4 regions of the Bradyrhizobium sp. B124 genome follow, and region 4 is predicted to be linked to each of the others. Evidence: predicted binding sites of a transcription regulator. Region 4 holds the regulator's gene; each other region holds the start of a gene.
What was found. Region 4 encodes PhoB, which activates phosphate uptake and scavenging genes when phosphate is short. Its sites were predicted from a motif close to TGTCATNNANCTGTCAT; they were not measured.

Region 1 (5,236 bases), 2.4 Mb from region 4:
GGCTTGCGACCTTGGCCTGATAGGGCAGCGCCAGCCGGAGATCGCGATAGCTCGGCATCGCGAAGGTGCGGAACTCGTCCGGCGTCAGGAAGCTCACCTCGACGCCGAGCGATTTCGCCGCCTGTGCCATCATGGTCAGCGTGCGGACAACCCCGTTGACCTGGGGATGCCACGCATCGGTCGCGACCAGGATATGCGTCATGCAGCGCGTGCCGTCACTCGCGGAACTGGCGCGATCCGGCGCACCGGGTCGGTCCAGGTGATGATCTCGAAATGGCCGTCCTCGTGCTCGGCGAGCGCCGTGCAGCTCTCCACCCAGTCGCCGCAATTCATGTAGCGGATGCCGTGCTCGTCATGGATCGTCGCGTAGTGGATGTGGCCGCAGATCACGCCGTCACAGCCATGACGCCGCGCCTCGCCGGCCAGCGTCGCCTCGAACGCGCCGATATAGTTCACGGCCTTCTTGACCTTCAGCTTGGCCCATTGCGACAGCGACCAGTAGGGAACGCCGAACATCTTGCGGAAGAAGTTGACGAAGCGATTCATCTGGATCGCTAAGTCGTAGGCCTTGTCGCCGAGATGGGCGAGCCAGCGCGCATTCTGCACCACGAGATCGAAGATGTCGCCGTGGATCACGAGGTAGCGCTTGCCGTCGGCGCCAGTGTGAACGGTATTCTCCACCACGTCGATGCCGCCGAAATGCGTGCCGTAATATTTGCGCAGGAACTCGTCGTGGTTGCCCGGGACGTAGATCACCTTGGCGCCCTTGCGCGCCTTGCGCAGCATCTTCTGCACGAAATCGTTGTGGGTCTGCGGCCAGTACCAGTTCGACTTCAGCGCCCAGCCGTCGACGATATCACCAACGAGGTAGATCGTGTCGGCATCGTGGGAGCGGAGGAAGTCCAGCAGGCGGTCGGCTTGCGAACCGCGGGCTCCGAGATGAACATCGGAGATAAACAAAGTGCGAAAGCGCCGCTCGGGGCTTTCTTCACTCAAGGAGTCACTTCCCATGCCTGTGCACCTAACAGATTCCTGTGACAAGGCGATGACGATCCCCGCGACCCAAGGCCTCACTAACAGTTAACGAGAATCAGCAGCACGCCCCTCCAGTGCGGATAACAGCGGCGTGCGACAATCTGGCGACATGGATGGACGCGGCTGTGCGGAACAGGCGTTGTGTTGCCTGCATATCGCGGGGGGAACAATGCGCATTCAAAGAGGCGATGGATGGGTAGCCCGGATGAAGCGCAGCGTAATCCGGGGTCTTGCGTCCGCGGATGATCTGTTCCCGGATTTCGCTGCGCTTCATCCGGGCTACAAACTTCAGCCGGGCTACAAGAGCGTCAGTAATATTTGTGGAAGTGGTGCACCGGCCCGTGGCCGTGGCCGACGGCGAAGCGATCGGCGGCGGCGATCGCATCCGTGATCCAGGCCTTGCCGTTGCGCACGGCGGTCTCCATCGCCTCGCCTTTCGCCAGTCCGGCGGCGATCGCCGATGACAGCGAGCAGCCAGTGCCGTGCGTGTTGGCGGTTGCGATGCGCGGCGCCGCGAGCGCGATGCTTTGCTCGCCATCGATCAGATAGTCGATGCTCTCCGCGCCGTGCCCATGGCCGCCCTTGACCAGCACCGCGCGACATCCCATCGCCAGCAATTGCCTGCCCTGTCGCTCGACGTCGGCCTCGTTCGAGGCGACCGGCTCGTTCAGCAGCGCCGCCGCTTCCGGCAGGTTCGGCGTGATCAGCGAGGCCAGCGGAAATAGCATGGTCTTCAGCGCATCGACCGCCTCGGCCGCCAGCAGCCGATCGCCCGAGGTTGCGACCATCACCGGATCCAGCACGACATGCCGCGGCGCCCAGCGCTTCAGCCCGTCGGCAATCGCCGCGATGGTCTCGACCTGCGCCACCATGCCGATCTTGACCGCGCCGATTTCGAGGTCGGAGAACACCGCATCGATCTGCGCCGTGACGAACGAAGCGGGCACCGGATGGATGCCGCTGACCCCCGTGGTGTTCTGCGCCGTCAACGCCGTGATCGCGGAGGCGCCGTACACCCCGAACGCGGCAAAGCTCTTGAGGTCGGCCTGGATGCCCGCCCCGCCCGAGGAATCCGAACCGGCAATAGTGAGCGCAACCGGCGTCATTGCGCGGTACCGGCGGTTGGGACGAATGAGATCATGACGAACAAGCTCATGGCCTGTCCTAGCCCGGCCGCCCATCGGCAGCAAGTTCGGCTGACTTTACCGCGAGTTGGCCTTGTTGCCCCGTTGCCTTGCCCCCTTGCCTTGGCGGCCGGTTTTTGGCCTATAGTCGCGGAAATCCCCGGAGACGACTTTGATGGTTCCTTTCTTCGTCCAGATCAAATGCAAGCTCGGCCAGTCCTACACCGTCGCCAACGCGCTGGCGGAAGCCGAGATTGCGTCCGAGATCTATTCCACCGCGGGCAATTACGATCTGCTGGTCAAGTTCTACGTCGACCACGACACCGACATCGGCCATTTCATCAACGAGAAGGTTCAGGTGATCCCGGGCATCCAGGACACCCTCACCATCATCACCTTCAAGGCGTTCGGCGCGAAGTAGGACGCCCCAACACAAGCGTGCTGTAAACTCCTCAACCTGAGAGGATGTGAGGCTATATCCTCGTCCACCGCTGTCATCGCCCGGCTGTGCGCAATTGCGCACATGGACCGGGCGATCCAGTACACCGCAGCCTCTCGGCTCTAGCACTGCGCTCTCTGGAATACTGGATCACCCGCATGCGCGGGTGATGACACTGAGCAAGCTGAGCAATCACCCGTCATCCCCGCGCAAAGGTTTCGCCTTTGTCGCTGGAGGAGCCCGCATGGCGGGCGTCTCGAAGGATGCAGGCCATAGACCTGGGCCTCATGGTTCGAGACGCACGCTCCATGCTCCTCACCATGAGGAGCCGAGGCGCAGGACTACGACTCCTTCTCCTTCTTCACCGGCTTCGGCGGTCCCTCGACCGGCGGCAGCGACTTGATGTATTCGGCGATCGCGTCGCGATCGGTCGGCGAGAGCTGCGAGGTGTTGCGGATCACGCGCACCATCGATCCGCCGGCGCTGTCGCCGTCCGGCGTCTGTCCGCTCTCGAGGAAATAGGCGATATCCTTCGCGCTCCAGTCGGCGATCCCCCGCGGCGTGATGTTGGGCACCCAGCCTTCGCCTTCGGGATTCGGGCCACCGGCGAAGCGCTGCGAAGTGATGATGCCGCCGAGCAAATTGCGCGGGCTGTGACACTCGGCGCAATGGCCGAAGCTGTTGACGAGATAGGCGCCGCGATACCAATGCGCCGAGCGGCTCGCATCCGCGACGAACGGCTTGCCGTCCATGAACAGGAATTTCCAGACACCGACATTGCGCCGGATGTTGAAGGGAAACGGCAGATCGTGGTCGCGCACCTTGCCGGCGACCGGCGGCAAGGTCCTCAGATAGGCGAACAGGTCGCGCACGTCATTGAGCCTGGCGTGCTGATAGGATGTGTAGGGAAACGCCGGAAAATAGTGCGTCCCCGACGGCGAGGTGCCCTTCATGACCGCGGTGACGAAATCAGCCTCGCTCCAGCGGCCGATGCCGTCGTTCGGGTCGGGCGAGATGTTCGGCGCATAGAAGGTACCGAACGGCGACGGTATCGCGAGGCCGCCGCCGAGCCTGGTGCGATCGTCCTGCTTCGGCACCGCATGGCAGGAGGAACATCCTCCCGCATTGAACGTTGTGAGCCCGTTGGCCAGATTGGGCTGGTAGGCGGGCAGCGCGCTCGCGGCAACGGTCGCGGGGATCGTCAGCCACCAGAACACACCGAAGCCGATCAAGCCGGCCAAAGCGGCCAGGAGGAGAATTCGTCGCAACATTCACCGATCCGTCATTGGTCGCGTCAGTTCATCAACCAGTATGATGGCAACCGATCGCACAAGCTCGCATCAAATTTGCCGCACTCACGATCATTTTGGGAATAAATCCGGAGAGCCGCGGTTTGAAGATTTGCAACCATCGTGTGACGTCAAAGGGGAGAGAACCATGCCAAACAAGACCTTGCTTGCCACACTAATATTGGGCGCCGCAATCGCGCTCGCCGGTCCGGCCTTTGCCGAGAAGCTGCAGGCCAAATTGGACGGCAAGTCCGAAGTGCCTGCGACCACCAGCGCCGGCACCGGCACCGCCGACATCGACTACGACGCGGCCACCAAGAAGCTCAGCTGGAAGCTGACCTATTCCGGCCTCTCGGGCCCGGCGACCGCCGCGCATTTCCACGGCCCCGCCGAGGCCGGCAAGAATTCCGGTGTCGCGGTTGCCATCCCGAACGCGACGTCGAGCCCGGTCGAGGGCAGCGCGACGTTGACCGACGCGCAGGCCGCCGATCTTCTCGCCGGCAAGTACTATGTCAACGTCCACACCGCAGCCAACCCGGGCGGTGAGATCCGCGGCCAAGTGACGAAGTAGACCTCACGAAGTAAACTTCAACAAGAAACGGCCGACACAACAAAGGGCGGATGCTTCACGGCATCCGCCCTTTGATCGACCGAATGGCGATCAGCCCTTCTTGAGGCGATAGGTCTCGTGGCAGCCGCCGCACTGCTTGCCGATCACGGTCAGCTCGGCCTTCAGCGTGTCGACATCCTTGATCTTGCCCTTGGCGTCAGCGACGGATTTGGCAAAGCTCGCGATGTGCTGCTCGAAGCCGGCCTTGTCTTCCCAGATCTTGGGCCCGGCGGAGTAATCGCCTTCCGTCTTGAGGCCCTTGCTGCTTTCAGGGAACAGCGTCGGCAGCTTCTTGGCGGTGTCCTCGAACTTCGCCAGCGCGGCCTCGACCGTTGCCTGGTCGTAGGGCTTCTCGCCCTTGATGATGGCGCCGAGCGCACCGGCGTTCTTGCCGGTTTCCTTCATCTGGGCCTGGGTCTGCTTGACCTGATTCTGGTCGGCCACGACCGCACCCGCACTCAACGCAAGCATCGCTGCAACGACGACAATCCGCTTCATCGGCAAAACCCCTCAATCCTGCTCTGTCCCGGTCCGCAGGTACGCGGCCGGCCTGGTTTGCAAACACCGCAGGCGGAATCTTCATTCCGCCTGCGACAATTTATCAGAGATTATGGCGGCGCTGCGCCTCGCGGATCGCGATCCAGACCCGCTCCGGCGTGGCCGGCATGTCGATATGGTCGATCCCGAACTCGCGATGCAGCCCCTCGACGATCGCGTTGACGACCGCCGGGCACGAGCC
Region 2 (5,236 bases), 940 kb from region 4:
CCGACGGAAGCATTGCTGCCTCGCCTGAAGACCGTTAGCTCTGGGACCTCGTCTTCTAGTCCCAACTGAGCGAAGGTTGTTTCCATGAATACCCCAGCGGCTACGGGCGCGATGACCGGACTGCGCGTGATCGATCTGACGCGCGTGCTCGGCGGCCCGTATTGCACCCAGATCCTTGCCGACCACGGCGCCGACGTGATCAAGGTCGAGCCGCCCGCCGGCGACGAGGTGCGCGACTGGGGCCCTCCCTTCCATGAGGAAGACGCGGCCTATTTCGTCGGCATCAACCGCAACAAGCGCTCGATCGGCCTCGACCTCGCCTCCGAGGGTGGACGCGCGGTGCTGATGAAGATGCTCGAAACCGCCGACGTGCTGATCGAGAACTTCAAGCCGGGCACGCTCGACAAATGGGGCATCGGCAACGACGTGCTGCGCGCGAAATTTCCGCGCCTCGTGCATTGCCGGATCTCCGGCTTCGGCGCCGACGGCCCGCGCGGCGGCAATCCCGGCTATGACGCGATCATCCAGGCGATGACCGGCATGATCGCGGCGACCGGTTCGCCCGAGAGCGGCCCGATGCGCATCGGTGTGCCGCTGGTCGACATCACGACCGGGCTCTATGCGGCGATCGGCATCCTGATGGCGCTGTCGGAGCGGCAGCGCTCGGGGCTCGGCCAGTTCATCGAGACCACGCTGTACGAGACCGGGCTTGCGATCATGCATCCGCACACCGCGAACTATTTCATGCATGGCAAGCCGCCATCGCTCACCGGCAACGAGCATCCCAACCTCGTGCCTTACGCGATCTTCCCGACCAAGACCGACAACATCTTCATCGGCGTCGGCAATGACGGCACCTTCCGCAAGCTCGCCAAGGAGATCGGCAAGCCCGAGCTCGGCACCGATCCGCGCTTTGCCCGCAACAAGGACCGCATCGCCAACCGCGATGCGCTGCGGGCCGAGCTTGCCGCGGTGTTCAGCCAGCACGAGGCCGAACCGCTGTGCAACCGGCTGCTCGCCGCCGGCTTGCCGGCCGGCCCGGTGCAGAAGATCGACCAGGCGCTGACTAACCCGCACACGATCCATCGCGGCGACGTCATCGAGAAGGATTGGTACAGGGGCGTCGCCTCGCCGATCCGCCTCGAACGCACCAAGCCGAGCCTGCGCCGCACGCCACCGAAGTTCAGCCAGCACGCTGCGGAAGTGCTCGGCGAGTTCGGCTACTCCAAGGACGAGATCAACGGCCTGGTCGACAAGGGCGTGGTCTGCGGTCCCCAGCGCCAGCGCTGACGCGTCAGGAGATCACGTCGAATAGCGACCGCGATGGCGGTGCACTCCCTCGCCCCGTTCTTACGGGAAGAGGGTTGGGGTGAGGGGCTGTCTCCGCGCATACGACAGTAGCGGCGTTTGCGGAGAATCCCCCTCACCCGGAACGCATCTAACGATGCGTTCCGACCTCTCCCCGCACGCGGGGCGAGGTGATGCGGAGTCCGTGTCTTCGAGAACCGTCAGCCCCTGCGGTGCAACGTCGCGTCCGGCGTTGCACCGCACGCACGCGGCTGCGTTCTCCGCCTTTTTTAGCGCTTCCCTTTGCTTCGGCTTCCCCCGTACCATGGCTTTCGTTTATACGGTCATTTGAACGTCATCCGGCGCTGTTAACGCGCGCAACGAAAGATGACGTTCCAACCGGGAGGGGCTTTTGATGATTTTCAGACGACTCGGCGCTGCTGCGGCAGCTGCTGCCACGCTTGTATTCGCGTCGCCTGCGTTTGCAGTGACGGAGATTCAGTGGTGGCACGCGATGACCGGCGCCAACAACGACGTCATCGTCAAGCTGGCCAACGATTTCAACGCCTCGCAGTCCGACTACAAGGTGATCCCGACCTACAAGGGCGGCTACGCCGACACCATGAACGCCGGCATCGCTGCGTTCCGCGCCGGCAACGCGCCGCACATCATGCAGGTGTTCGAGGTCGGCACCGCAACGATGATGGCCGCCACCGGCGCCGTCAAACCGGTCTACAAGCTGATGGCCGACGCCGGCGAGAAGTTCGATCCGAGCGTCTATCTGCCCGCGATCACCGGCTATTACTCGACCTCAAAGGGCGAGATGCTGTCGTTCCCCTTCAACTCGTCGTCGACCGTGATGTGGGTCAATCTCGATGCGCTGAAGAAGGCCAACATCGCGGAGATTCCGAAGACCTGGCCGCAAGTGTTCGAGGACGCCAAGAAGCTGAAGGCGGCCGGCTACACCACCTGCGGCTTCTCCGGCTCGTGGGTCACCTGGGTCAATCTCGAGCAGCTCTCGGCCTGGCACAACGTGCCGCTCGCCAGCAAGGCCAACGGCCTCGACGGCTTCGACACCGTGCTCGAATTCAACGGTCCGCTGCAGGTCAAGCATCTCGAGAACCTGGTCGAGCTGCAAAAGGACAAGACCTACGACTATGCCGGCCGCACCAACACCGGCGAAGGCCGCTTCACCGCGGGCGAGTGCCCGATCTACCTGACCTCGTCGGCCTTCTTCGGCAACGTCAAGGCGCAGGCCAAGTTCAACTTCACCGCCGCGCCGATGCCGTATTATCCCGACGTCAAGGGCGCGCCGCAGAACTCGATCATCGGCGGCGCCTCGCTGTGGGTGATGGGCGGCAAGTCGGCCGAAGAATACAAGGGCGTGGCCAAGTTCCTGACCTTCCTCTCCGACACCGATCGCCAGATCTGGATCCACAAGGCCTCGGGCTATCTGCCGATCACGAAGGCAGCCTACGCCAAGGCCAAGGAAGAGGGCTTCTACAAGGACCAGCCCTATCTCGAGACCCCGCTGCTCGAGCTCACCAACAAGGAGCCGACCGAGAATTCCCGCGGTCTGCGCCTCGGCAACATGGTGCAGCTGCGGGACATGTGGTCGGAAGAGATCGAGCAGGCGCTGGCCGGCAAGAAGACCGCCAAGCAGGCGCTGGACTCGGCCGTCGAACGTGGCAACCAGATGCTGCGGCAGTTTGAAAAGACCGCCGTCCACTGACATGATGTCTTGAGACCATCAACCGGCAGGCCGCAAACGCGGCCTGCCATTTTGCCGAGATCATGCAAAAGCAAGCGATTTTCCAGTCAAAGCTGTTGCCTTACGCGCTGGTTGCCCCGCAACTCGCAATCGTCCTGATCTTTTTCTACTGGCCGGCCGCGCAGGCGGTGATCCAATCCTTCCTGCTGCAGGACGCCTTCGGCCTTTCGACCACCTTCGTGTGGTTCGAGAACTATCTCGAATTGTTCAAGGACCCGGCCTATTTCGCCGCCATCGTCCGAACCTTCGCGTTCTCGCTTGCGATCGCGGTGTCCTCGTTGTCGTTCGCGCTGCTGCTCGCGGTGATGGCCGACAAGCCGCTGCGCGGCTCGACGCTGTACCGCACGCTGCTGATCTGGCCGTACGCCGTCGCCCCGCCGGTGGTCGGCGTGCTCTGGGTGTTCATGCTGCACCCCTCGCTCGGTGTGCTGTCGCGCTATCTGCGCGCCATGGGCGTTGACTGGAATCCGCTGCTCGACGGCGACCAGGCCGCAGCCCTGATCATCCTCGCCGCGGCCTGGAAGCAGATCTCCTACAATTTCCTGTTCTTCCTCGCCGGGCTGCAGAGCATCCCGAAGAGCGTGATCGAGGCCGCCGCGATCGACGGCGCCCGCCCGATGCGGCGGTTCTGGACCGTGATCTTCCCGCTGCTGTCGCCGACCATCTTCTTCCTGCTGGTGATCAACATCGTATACGCCTTCTTCGACACCTTCGGCATCATCGACACGATGACCCGCGGCGGCCCCGGCAAGGCGACCGAGACGCTGGTCTACAAGGTCTATACCGATGGCCTGCTCGGCGGCAATCTCGGCTCCTCCGCGGCACAGTCGGTCATCCTGATGGTCATCGTCATCGTGCTGACCGGCATCCAGTTCCGCTTCGTCGAACGCAAGGTGACCTACTGATGGTCGAGGAGGAGGGTTTCCAGCGCTATCTGGCTCACGCCATCCTGTGGATCGGGATCGCGATCGTCGCCTTCCCGGTCTATCTGGCGATCGTCGCCTCGACCCAGGACAACGCCGTCATCGCCAACGGCCAGATGTCGCTGTTGCCCGGCGGCCACTTCTTCGAGACCTACTACCAGACGCTGTTTGTCGGCACGAGCGGCTCGACCCGCGAGCCGGTGCTCAACATGATGCTGAACTCGCTGATCATGGCGCTCTTGATCGCGGTCGGCAAAATTGCGATCTCGATCATCTCGGCCTACGCGATCGTCTATTTCCGATTTCCGTTCCGGATGGCGATCTTCTGGATCATCTTCATCACCTTGATGCTGCCGGTCGAGGTGCGCATCTATCCGACCTACAAGATCGTCGCCGACCTGCATCTGCTCGACAGCTATGCCGGCCTGTCGCTGCCGCTGATCGCCTCGGCCACCGCAACGCTGCTGTTCCGGCAGTTCTTCATGACCGTGCCGGATGAATTGCTGGAGGCCTCGCGCATCGACGGCGCGGGCCCGTTCCGCTTCTTCTGGGATACGCTGCTGCCGCTGTCGCGCACCAACATGGCCGCGCTGTTCGTGATCCTGTTCATCCTCGGCTGGAATCAGTATCTCTGGCCGCTTTTGATCACCACGCGCGACGACATGCAGACCATCCAGGTCGGCATCCGCAAGATGATCACCACGACCGACGCGCTGACCGAATGGCCCGTCGTGATGGCGACCGCGCTGCTCGCGATGCTGCCGCCGGTGTTCGTCGTCGTCGTGATGCAGAAACTGTTCGTGCGCGGATTGGTGGAGACGGAAAAGTAATGGCTAACGTCACGCTGCGCAGCGTCCGCAAGACCTATCCCGGCGGCTTCGAGGCCATCAAGGGCGTCGATGTCGACGTCGGCGACGGCCAGTTCTGCGTGCTGGTCGGCCCAAGCGGCTGCGGCAAGTCCACGCTGCTGCGCATGGTCGCGGGGCTCGAGACCATCACCGGCGGCGAGATCGACATCGGCGGCCGCATCGTCAACCAGATCGAGCCCGCCGATCGCGACATCGCGATGGTGTTCCAGAACTACGCGCTTTATCCGCATATGAGCGTCTACAACAACATGGCCTACGGCCTGCGCAACCGCGGCATGGCCGAAGCCGAGGTCAAGACCCGCGTCGAGGAGGCCGCGCGCGTGCTCGAGCTCTCGCCGATGCTGGAGCGCAAGCCGCGGCAGCTGTCCGGCGGCCAGCGCCAGCGC
Region 3 (5,236 bases), 630 kb from region 4:
CGGTTTCTGCGCGATCGTCGCAATCATCCGCCCCGCTCACGCCGACCCGCGTGCTGTCGTCGAACTCTTCACCTCGCAGGGATGCTCGTCCTGTCCTCCCGCGGACAAGATCATCGGTGACCTCGCCAAGGACCCCAACGTCATCGCGCTGAGTATGCCGATCGACTATTGGGATTATCTCGGCTGGAAGGACACGCTGGCCGATTCACGTTTCAGCGCGCGCCAGAAAGCCTATTCGCATATGCGCGGCGACCGCGACGTCTACACGCCGCAGGCCGTGATCAACGGCTCCGCTCATGTGATCGGCAGCGACCGCGCCAGCATCGAGGACGCCATCAAGGACACCGAGAAGAGCGGCAGCGTGATGTCGGTGCCGGTGACGATGACGCTGACCGGCAAACAGATCAACGTGTCGGTGGCCGCATCGAAATCGCCCGCGGTGTCGCGCGGCGAAGTCTGGATCTGCTCGATCTCGAAGTCGGTGCCGATCTCGATCGCGCGCGGCGAGAACCGCGGCCGCGAGATCACCTATCATAATGTGGTGCGCAATCTCCTGAAGGTCGGCGACTGGAACGGCTCGTCCGGGAGCTGGACCGTGCCGCTTGAGAACATCACGCGCGATGGCGTCGATGCTGCGGCCGTCTACGTCCAGGACGGCAATCGCGACAAGCCGGGCCCGATGCTGGGCGCCGCATTCACCTCGCTTCACTAGAGCCTTTCGGTTCTGATTGATCAGAACCGAAGCTCTAGATTCTTGTTTGACGCGTTTTCTTCGCGCGAACCGGTGTCCACTTCACTCGAAAACGCTCTAACGCTGGGCGGCGCTGGCTTCTGCTAGTCGCGTCATTGGCCGCACGCATGTAGTCGTGCGGCTCCGTGCGGCGGCAGCGTGCATCCAGTGATCTGCTGAGAGGGAAGCGCCGGGGCGTTGCGCGTCTTGATCGCGCGTAATCGAGCAGGGCCCCAAAAACAAAAAGGACCAACTTTCGTTGGCCCAGTGTGTTGGGATTTGATTCCCCTGCGAACAGGCCCGATCCCGACGGCCCCGGGGGGCTGGGGGCTGAGGAATCCGGAACCGAAAGGACCGGGCCAACGCAGGATTTTCTTTTCGCAGGGCAGCGGGGCGGGCGATGGGCGGAAGTGGGGCAGCAATATGATTCCTCTAACGTTCCCGTGACTCTTCGGTTTTCCGGACAATCGGTCGCGCCTGGCCTTGGTTAAGGGCTGGTTGCATTGCGAATGGCCCCTTGCAGGCTCCGTCGCTTAGCGCAATCATGTCACTCTCGTGACGATCCCGAAGTGGGGGCACCGGCCTTCGGAACCCGATCGTCACCGGGATGACAGGAGGCGCTCGATGAGTTTGATCTCGGAGGATAGTGATCCGAGTGGGAATCGTGCCGCGGCGCGTCCCGCCGCCGCGACCCCTCAGCCCAACCGCGTGACATTCAATCGACTTGAGCTCAATCGCATTCTCAATCTCTACGGCCGCATGGTCGCCGATGGCGAGTGGCGCGATTATGCGATCGACTTCCTGAAGGACCGCGCTGTGTTCTCGGTGTTCCGGCGCGCATCCGAAATACCGATCTACCGGATCGAGAAGGATCCCCGGCTGGCGCGCAAGCAGGGCATGTACAGCGTAATTTCGGCGACCGGTCTGATCCTGCGCCGCGGCCACGAACTCGAACGGGTGCTGTTCGTGATCGATCGCAAGCTATCGCTGGTGTAGGCGCGGCAAATTCACTGCCGTAGCCCGGATAAAGCGCAGCGAAATCCGGGGCCGCCGAGAGCGCGGATGAACTTGCCGCGGATTGCGCTGCGCTCCATCCGGGCTACGTATCCCACCTAATCCGCCGGCACCGTCGCCGCGCCTTCGCCGAGCGCGCGCTGCATCATCACGGTGTCGAGCCAGCGGCCGAATTTCAGGCCGACATTCGGGTGCGTCCCGATCATCTGAAATCCGCAGCGGCGGTGCAGCCCGATCGAGCCGGCATTGGCCGAGTCCCCGATCACCGCGATCATCTGCCGGAAGCCGCGCGCGTCGCATTCGGCGATCAGGCGCTCCATCAGCCGGAGGCCGATGCCGCGGCGATGCACCGCAGGGTCCAGATAGACCGAGTTCTCGACGGTGAAGCGATAGGCCGGCCGCGGCCGGTAGGGACCGGCATAGGCATAGCCGGCGACGCGGCCATCGAGCACGGCGACGAAATAGGGGAAGCCGCCATCGACCACCGCCCTGTAGCGGCGGGTCATTTCGGCAAGGTCGGGCGGGATCAGCTCGAAGGTCGCGGTGCCGAAGCGCACCGCGTGCTCGTAGATCGCGGTGATCGAGGGCAGGTCCGCCTCGGCGGTCGGCCTGATTTCCGGATTGGATCCCGCGGAATTGGACATGGGCACGACAGTATTTTGCCCCGCGCAAAAGAAAAGCCCCGGCCGCAAGGCCGGGGCTTGGATTGGATCGATCGCTTGGCTCGATGCGCTTAGTCGCGCTGGCCGAGCAGCTGCAGGAGCAGCGTGAACAGGTTGATGAAGTTCAGGTAGAGCGACAGCGCACCAGTGATCGCCGCACGCTCTGCCATGACACCACCCTGCGAGGCGTAGCCGTAGATGTAGTCGTCCTTCAGCCGCTGGGTATCCCAGGCGGTGAGGCCCGCGAACACCAGCACGCCGACCACCGAGACGATGAACTGCAGCGCCGAGCTCGCCAGGAACAGGTTGACCAGGCTCGCGATGATGATGCCGATCAAGCCCATGAACAGGAACGAGCCCATGCCGCTCATGTCACGCTTGGTGGTGTAGCCATAGAGGCTCAGCGCACCGAACGTCGCCGCGGTGATGAAGAACACGCGCACGATCGAGGTGTGCGTGTACACCAGGAAGATCGACGACAGCGACAGGCCCATCAGCGCCGAGAACACCCAGAACAGCAGCTGGGCGGTCGCAGGCTGCAGGCGGTTGATGCCGGCCGAGATGACGAACACCATCGCCAGAGGGGCGAGGATGAACAGCCACTTCAGCGGGCTCACGAACATCGCGTAGCCGAACTGCGTCAGATAGGCGTTGCCGAACTTGGCAACGGCGGCGGACTGGTCGCTGGTCACCGCACCCATGTAGACACCGAGCGCGGCCAAGCCTGTGATGGCGAGGCCGATGCTCATGTAGTTGTAGATGCGCAGCATGTAGGCGCGCAGACCGGCGTCGACGGCCGCAGCGTCAATGCGCCCGGCGGCCCGGCCGAAAGGAGAAGCGTAGTTGCGGTCTAGGTCCGACATGGTCGAATTCCCGTGGTTGGTCCCGGTGGAGCGCAAGGGATTTGCGGCGCCGGTTCTAAATCTATCTCAGATGGCTCGGTTTGCGGAACATTAATTGCGTGTCATTCAAACCGACTATCCGACCCGAGTGGTATGTGGGAAATTAACACATCCGACGCAAGCTTCCACGCGCGGCCGAATGTCGCTCTAGCCTAGCATTTATAGGCAAAACGGCGCTGCCGCCGCTACAAATTGTCACAAATTCCGCAACACCGAGGCCGGCTTCTGGTTCAGCGCGAGCAGCGTTCCGGCCAGCCCCAATCCGACGGTGACGACCAGCGCGGCGACCACGACCAGCGCGGCGCTGCCGGCCTGCCAGATGAAACTCAGCGTCATCAGCCGCGTCACGATCAGCCAGGCCGCGACCGAACCGGCGATCACCCCGAAGATTGCGGTTGCAAAACCGATCATCAGATACTCCAGCGCGTAGGCGCCGAGCAATCGCACCCGCGTGGCGCCGAGCGTCTTGAGGATCACGGCGTCATAGACGCGGTGGCGGTGCCCGGCGGCGAGCGCGCCGCCCAGCACCAGGATCGCCGAGATCAGCGTCACGGCGCTGGCGCCGCGGATCGCCAGCACCAGATTGCTGACGACGGTGCCGACCGTCTCAAGCGCCTCGCGGACCCGGACGCTGGTCACCATCGGAAACGCGTCGGCGACCTGCTTGATGATGCGCGCATCGTCGGTGGTGCCGGCATGGGGTTCCGTCAGGGTCGCGACGTGGCTGTGCGGAGCGCCCTTGAAGGCATTCGGCGAGAACACCAGCACGAAGTTGATGCCGAGGCCCTGCCAGTCGATGTTGCGCAGATTGGCGATCTTGGCCGGAACATCGCGGCCAAGCACGTTGACCACGATCTCGTCGCCGATCTTCAAGGACAGGCCGTCGGCGATCTTCTTCTCCATCGAGACCAGCGGAGGTCCGCTGTAGTCCGGTCCCCACCATTCACCCTCGACGATCTTCGAACCCTTGGGAACTTCGCCGGTGTAGGTCAGGCCGCGGTCGCTTTGCAGCACCCATTCCGAATCGACCGACGGCTTGAGCTGGTCGGCCTTGACGCCGCGCGCGGCGACGATGCGGCCGCGCAGCATCGGCACGTCCTCGACGGTCGAACCAGCGGCGATCTGCGCCAGGAAGGCGGCAAAGCGGTCGGCTTCGGTGGAGGGGATGTCGATGAAAAAGAACGACGGCGCCCGTTCCGGCAATGCGGCCAGGAATTGCCGGCGCAGATTGCCGTCGATCTGGGTGATGGTGACGAGCACCGCGAGCCCGAGCCCCAGCGACAGCACGACCGACGGCGTCAGCGCGCCCGGCCGGTGGATGTTGGCGATTGCCAGCCGCAGCATAGTCATGCGGCTGCGTGGCAGCCGCCGCGCCACCGCCATCAGGATCTCGGCGATCCCGCGCAGCAGCAGGAACACCGAGATCGACGAGGCGACGAACACCGCGGCCACTCGCTTGTCATAGGCAAGCCCGATCGCAACCCCGATCAGGAGTGCGACCACCACCGTCATCAGCGCGAGATAGCTCCAGCGCGGGCGGTGCCATTCGCTGGCGACGGTCTCGCGGAACAGCGCGGCGACCGGCACGTCGTGGACCCGGCCGAGCGGCCACAGTCCGAATGCCAGCGCGGTGAGCTGGCCGTAGAGGAAGGAGAGCGCGAGTTCGTCGGGATGCAGCGCCGGCACCACCGGCAGCGGCAGCACCTTGCCGAACAGGCCGACGATGACGAACGGCAGCGCGGCGCCGAGCACGAGCCCAATCACCGAACCGATCCCGGCCAGCACCACCACCTGCGTACAGTAGATCGTGAAGACGTCGCGGCCGGTGGCGCCGAGCGCCTTGAACGAGGCGATGACGTCGCGGCGCCGGTCGATATGGCTCTTCACCGCGTTGGCGACGCCGACGCCGCCGACCAGCAGTGCGGCGA
Region 4 (5,236 bases):
AATTGCGCACAAGGCAGGGACGACGGCATTGATATCGTCGACTACGCGACCGTGTCGAAACACCAGGCCAGGATGCCCTTCTGCGCATGCAGGCGGTTTTCCGCCTCGTCGAACACCACGGATTGCGGGCCGTCGATCACCTCGTCGGTGACCTCCTCGCCGCGATGCGCGGGCAGGCAGTGCATGAACAGCGCGTCCGGCTTGGCGAGCGACATCAGCTTGGCATTGACCTGATAGGGCTTCAGCACGTTGTGGCGGTGCTCGCCCTCCTTGTCGCCCATCGACACCCAGGTGTCGGTGACGACGCAGTCGGCGCCGCGCACGGCGGCTTCCGGATCGGTGCCGAGCATGATCGGCGCGCCGGTGGCCTTGATCCAGTCCCGCATCGGCTTCTTCGGCGAGAGCTCCGGCGGCGTGGCGATGTTGAGATTGAACTTGAACCGCTCGGCGGCGTGCGCCCAGGAGGCCAGCACGTTGTTGTCGTCGCCGGTCCAGGCCACCGTCTTGCCCTCGATCGAGCCGCGGTTTTCCTCATAGGTCATGAGGTCGGCCATCACCTGGCAGGGATGCGAACGCCGGGTCAGCCCGTTGATGACGGGCACGGTGGCATGAGCGGCGAGCTCGAGCAGCGCGTCATGGTTGAGGATGCGGATCATGATCGCGTCGACATAGCGCGACAGCACGCGCGCGGTGTCGGCGATGGTCTCGCCGCGGCCGAGCTGCATCTCGGCGCCGGTCAGCATGATGGATTCACCGCCGAGCTGGCGCATGCCGACGTCGAACGACACCCTTGTGCGGGTCGACGGGCGCTCGAAGATCATCGCCAGCGTCTTGCCTTCGAGCGGCTTCCTGCCCTTCTCATGCGCCTTCAGCTTCGCCTTCATGGCGGCACCGGCTTCGAGCATGTTGCGCAGCTCGGCGAGCGGCAGCTCGTTGATGTCGAGGAAGTGACGGACCGGCTTGCTCATTATCCAGCCGCCTTCTTCGGCTGCGGCGCCGATAGCACAGAGCAGGCGCGCTCGAGCGCTGTGATCGACTGGTCGATCTCGGCCTCGGTCACGATCAGGGGCGCCAGGAACCGCACCACATTATCGCCGGCGCCGACGGTGAGCAGTTTCTCGTTGCGCAGCGCGGCGATCAGATCGCCCGACGGCACCACCGCCTTGACGCCGATCAACAGGCCCTCGCCGCGCACCTCCGACAGCACGCCGGGATAGCGGTCCACGACGGAAGCGAGCTTCTGCTTGAGCAGCAGCGACATCTTCTGCACATGCTCGAAGAAGCCGGGCTTGAGCATGACGTCGAGCACGGCATTGGCGGATGCGACCGCGAGCGGATTGCCGCCGAAAGTCGAGCCGTGCGAGCCCGGCGCCATGCCGGCTGCAGCCTGCGCGGTCGCGAGCACCGCGCCGATCGGGAAACCGCCGCCGAGCGCTTTCGCCAGCGACATCACGTCCGGCGTGACGCCGGTGCGCTTGTAGGCGAACAGCTCGCCGGTGCGGCCCATGCCGGTCTGCACCTCATCGAAAGCGAGCAGCAGGCCATGCTCGTCACACAGCGCGCGCAGCGCCTTGAAGAACGCCTGCGGCGCCGAGCGCACGCCGCCCTCGCCCTGCACCGGCTCGATCAGGATGCCGGCCGTGTGCGGGCCGATCGCCTTCTTCACCGCCTCGATGTCGCCGTGCGGCACCTGGTCGAAGCCGTCCATCGGCGGGCCGAAGCCCTCGAGATATTTCGCCGAGCCGGTCGCGGCCAGCGTGCCCAGCGTGCGGCCATGGAAGGCGCCTTCGAAGGTGATGATGCGGTAGCGTTCGGGATGGCCCTTGGAGAAGTGGTGGTGGCGGACCAGCTTGATCACGCCCTCCATCGCTTCCGCGCCGGAATTGCAGAAGAACACGAAGTCGGCAAAGCTCTGCTCGCACAGCCGCGCCGCAAGCACCTCGCCGTCCGGGCTCTTGAACAGGTTCGACATGTGCCAGAGCTTGGTCGCCTGCTCCTGCAGCGCCTTGACCAGATGCGGATGCGCATGCCCGAGCGCGTTCACCGCGACACCGGAGGTGAAATCGAGATAGCGGTCGCCATTGGTTGCGATCAGCCAGGCGCCCTCGCCGCGCTCGAAGCCGAGATCGACCCGGGCGAAGACGGGGAGCAGATGCGACGAGGCGTTGGTCATGGCGTTCACTGCCGGTTTGAAGCCGTCAATCGCCGCGCGCCTTGACGCCTACGCAGCAACCGCCAGCTTCGGAAAACAAAACGGCCGCCTTTGCGGGCGGCACGTGCGGGTCATTCTATGCGGCGGCCGGTCAGTGTCAATCGCCAGGAGCCGGCCTTTGCCGGCCTTCCTGCAATGCGAAACCGGCGCAATCCGGAGCATTCCGGTGCGGTGGAAAAGCCTCATAGCAATGCTTAACTTTGTGGGAACATGTGGACGCACGGCCGCGGACTCTTGCGCCAGAGTCACGCCATATTGTAGCGTTTGGCCTGTCGGGTACGACATCTCGTGCGGCAGTACTGGACCCTCTAAGTAGCCTTCGTGTCTCGCGTAAACGTTCGGGCGCAACACCGTGCCCGGCGAGGGCTAAGGGATTCTGGCCGCAGGGATATTTGTCCAGATTGGCTCGCAGCGCCGCTCCGATGAGTGGCCGGCGCCATGCGAAAGGAAGAATGTGATGACTGTATTGACCTGGTCCGACGATCGCGTCGAGCAGCTGAAGAAGCTCTGGGAATCCGGCCTCTCGGCCAGCCAGATCGCGGCGGAACTTGGCAATGTGACGCGAAACGCCGTGATCGGCAAAGTGCATCGGCTCGGCCTCTCCGGCCGCGCCAAGGCCCCCTCCACGGCCGCGCCGCGGCAGCGCAAGGCCCGCCCCGCCCAGCACATGATGCGGGTGGCGCGCCCGGTCTCGCGCGGCAACACTGCGCTTGCGCACGCCTTCGAGGTCGAGATGGAGCCCGATCCGATCTCCTTCGACAACGTGGTGCCGATGAGCCAGCGGCTGTCGCTGCTCGAGCTCAACGAGGCCACCTGCCATTGGCCGGTCGGCGATCCCTCGAGCCCGGAATTCTTCTTCTGCGGCGGCAAGGCGCTCGCCGGTCTGCCCTATTGCGCGCATCACTCGCGCGTCGCCTATCAGCCCGCCGCCGATCGCCGCCGGCCGTCGGCGAAGCCACAGATCAAGTAAGCACTCGGGAAACTGCCTGGACTGTAAAAACAAATCCCCGCGAAAGCGGGGATTTTTTTGTGGCTCGTAGCCCGGATGGAGCGAAGCGTAATCCGGCGCGGTGTTTGAAGCGGAGAATGAAGTTCTGGATTTCGCTTCGCTCCATCCGGGCTACGTCACATCACCGGCGTCGTCCCGGCGTTCGCCGGGACCCATAACCACGAATGGGCGTTGTTAGAAAGTCGTCTGGCCGCTTGCCGATTGCGCCGGCCGCGGCGTATGGGTCCCGGCGTTCGCCGGGACGACGCCGTGTTGTGGTTTACGATTGTCGGCCAGCCTTACGGCTGCGGTTCGGCCTTCGCGAAGCGGTCGTCGAGCGCGTAGCCGGCGCCGCGCACGGTGCGGATCGGATCCTGCTCGCGGCCCGGATTGAGCAGCTTGCGCAGGCGGCCGATATGCACGTCGACGGTACGCTCATCGATATAGATGTCGCGGCCCCAGACGCTGTCGAGCAGCTGCTCGCGGCTGAACACGCGGCCGGGATGCTCGAGGAAGAATTCGAGCAGCCGATACTCGGTCGGACCGAGATCGATCGGACGTCCCGAGCGCGCCACGCGGCGCTTTTCGCGGTCGAGCTCGATGTCGCCATAGGTCAGCACGGTCGCAAGCCGCTCCGGGCTCGCACGGCGCAGCAGGCCCTTCACCCGTGCCAGCAGTTCCGGCACCGAGAACGGCTTGACGATGTAGTCGTCGGCGCCGGTGGCAAGCCCGCGCACGCGCTCGCTCTCCTCGCCGCGCGCGGTCAGCATGATGATCGGAAGCTGCTTGGTCTCGGGCCGCGCCCGCAGGCGGCGGCACAGCTCGATGCCGGACAGGCCCGGCAGCATCCAGTCCAGTACCACGAGGTCGGGAACGCGCTCCTTCAGGCGGGTGTCGGCATCGTCGCCGCGCCCCACCGTCTCGACATCGTAGCCTTCCGCATCGAGGTTGTAGCGCAACAGTGTCGTCAGCGCTTCCTCGTCTTCGACTACCAGAATGCGTGCGCTCATCGGCTTAAGTTCTCTCTCTGTGATGATCCGTTGCCCAGACGCAAACCGAAACGCTTACTTTCCTGAGCATAATCCCCGCGGAAACGACTTGTCGTGAAGACAATCCGGCTCCGCGCCTGCGGATCATGTCCTAGGTACCGGGCACCGTGGTGGCAAAGTTGGTCATGTCGCCCTTCGGGCGCTTGTCGGTGATCTGCTGGCCCTCGATCATGTAGAACACGGTTTCGGCGATATTGGTGGCGTGATCGCCGATCCGCTCGATGTTCTTGGCGCAGAACATCAGATGGATGCAGAACGAGATGTTGCGCGGATCCTCCATCATGTAGGTCAGCAGCTCGCGGAACAGCGAGGTGCAGATCGCATCGACCTCCTCGTCGCCCTTCCAGACGTTCATCGCCGCCGGCAGATCGTGCGCGGCATAGGCGTCGAGCACCGACTTGACCTGCGACAGCACGAGGTCGGTCATGTGCTCCAGGCCACGGATCAGCTTCAGCGGCTGGAAATCGCTCTCCAGCGCCGCGACGCGCTTGCCCATGTTCTTGGCGAGGTCGCCGATCCGCTCGAGATCGGTGGCGACGCGCATCGCGCTGACGATTTCGCGCAGGTCGATCGCCATCGGCTGGCGGCGGGCGATCGTCAGCACCGCGCGCTCTTCGATGACGCGCTGCAGATTGTCGATCTCGATGTCGGCGGCGACGACGCGCTTGCCGAGCGCGACGTCGCGACGGATCAGCGCGTCGACCGACTCGGTGATCATCCGCTCGACGAGGCCGCCCATCTCGGCGACCAGGCGGGTCAACTCCTGCAGGTCGCTGTCGAATGCCTTGGCGGTATGTTCAGAAGCCATCGCTTGTCTCCCTCATGATCCCGGGGATCACGATTTGGTGTCCTCAGTTTCGCATGATCCGGTCGGAAAACCGGTACCCAATTTTGCGGACCATGCGCTAGCCGAACCGGCCGGTGATGTAGTCCTGGGTGCGTCGATCGCTCGGCGAGGTGAAGATCTTGTTGGTGTCGTCGAACTCG

Region 1: the regulator PhoB is predicted to act here: its motif matches at 1,035-1,051, upstream of AAFG13_RS11695 (UDP-2,3-diacylglucosamine diphosphatase).
Region 2: the regulator PhoB is predicted to act here: its motif matches at 1,630-1,646, upstream of ugpB (sn-glycerol-3-phosphate ABC transporter substrate-binding protein UgpB).
Region 3: the regulator PhoB is predicted to act here: its motif matches at 1,275-1,291, upstream of AAFG13_RS25640 (DUF2794 domain-containing protein).

What each region holds. Positions count from the first base shown of each region.
Region 1 covers NZ_CP152413.1:2,408,013-2,413,248, forward strand. Annotated here, with positions in the region: gene AAFG13_RS11690 (glycosyltransferase family 1 protein) at 1-202, opposite strand, end outside; gene AAFG13_RS11695 (UDP-2,3-diacylglucosamine diphosphatase) at 199-1,011, opposite strand; gene thiD (bifunctional hydroxymethylpyrimidine kinase/phosphomethylpyrimidine kinase) at 1,344-2,141, opposite strand; gene AAFG13_RS11705 (Lrp/AsnC ligand binding domain-containing protein) at 2,335-2,580, shown strand; gene AAFG13_RS11710 (cytochrome c) at 2,940-3,869, opposite strand; gene AAFG13_RS11715 (CHRD domain-containing protein) at 4,036-4,458, shown strand; gene AAFG13_RS11720 (cytochrome c) at 4,549-4,995, opposite strand; gene AAFG13_RS11725 (xanthine dehydrogenase family protein molybdopterin-binding subunit) at 5,099-5,236, opposite strand, start outside.
Region 2 covers NZ_CP152413.1:5,702,139-5,707,374, reverse strand. Annotated here, with positions in the region: gene AAFG13_RS27190 (CaiB/BaiF CoA-transferase family protein) at 85-1,290, shown strand; gene ugpB (sn-glycerol-3-phosphate ABC transporter substrate-binding protein UgpB) at 1,703-3,019, shown strand; gene ugpA (sn-glycerol-3-phosphate ABC transporter permease UgpA) at 3,082-3,963, shown strand; gene ugpE (sn-glycerol-3-phosphate ABC transporter permease UgpE) at 3,963-4,811, shown strand; gene AAFG13_RS27170 (sn-glycerol-3-phosphate import ATP-binding protein UgpC) at 4,811-5,236, shown strand, end outside.
Region 3 covers NZ_CP152413.1:5,392,509-5,397,744, reverse strand. Annotated here, with positions in the region: gene AAFG13_RS25645 (DUF1223 domain-containing protein) at 1-712, shown strand, start outside; gene AAFG13_RS25640 (DUF2794 domain-containing protein) at 1,355-1,726, shown strand; gene AAFG13_RS25635 (GNAT family N-acetyltransferase) at 1,843-2,388, opposite strand; gene AAFG13_RS25630 (Bax inhibitor-1/YccA family protein) at 2,478-3,269, opposite strand; gene AAFG13_RS25625 (FtsX-like permease family protein) at 3,504-5,236, opposite strand, start outside.
Region 4 covers NZ_CP152413.1:4,758,257-4,763,492, forward strand. Annotated here, with positions in the region: gene argF (ornithine carbamoyltransferase) at 42-968, opposite strand; gene AAFG13_RS22770 (aspartate aminotransferase family protein) at 968-2,173, opposite strand; gene AAFG13_RS22775 (GcrA family cell cycle regulator) at 2,670-3,182, shown strand; gene phoB (phosphate regulon transcriptional regulator PhoB) at 3,500-4,210, opposite strand; gene phoU (phosphate signaling complex protein PhoU) at 4,341-5,057, opposite strand; gene pstB (phosphate ABC transporter ATP-binding protein PstB) at 5,155-5,236, opposite strand, start outside.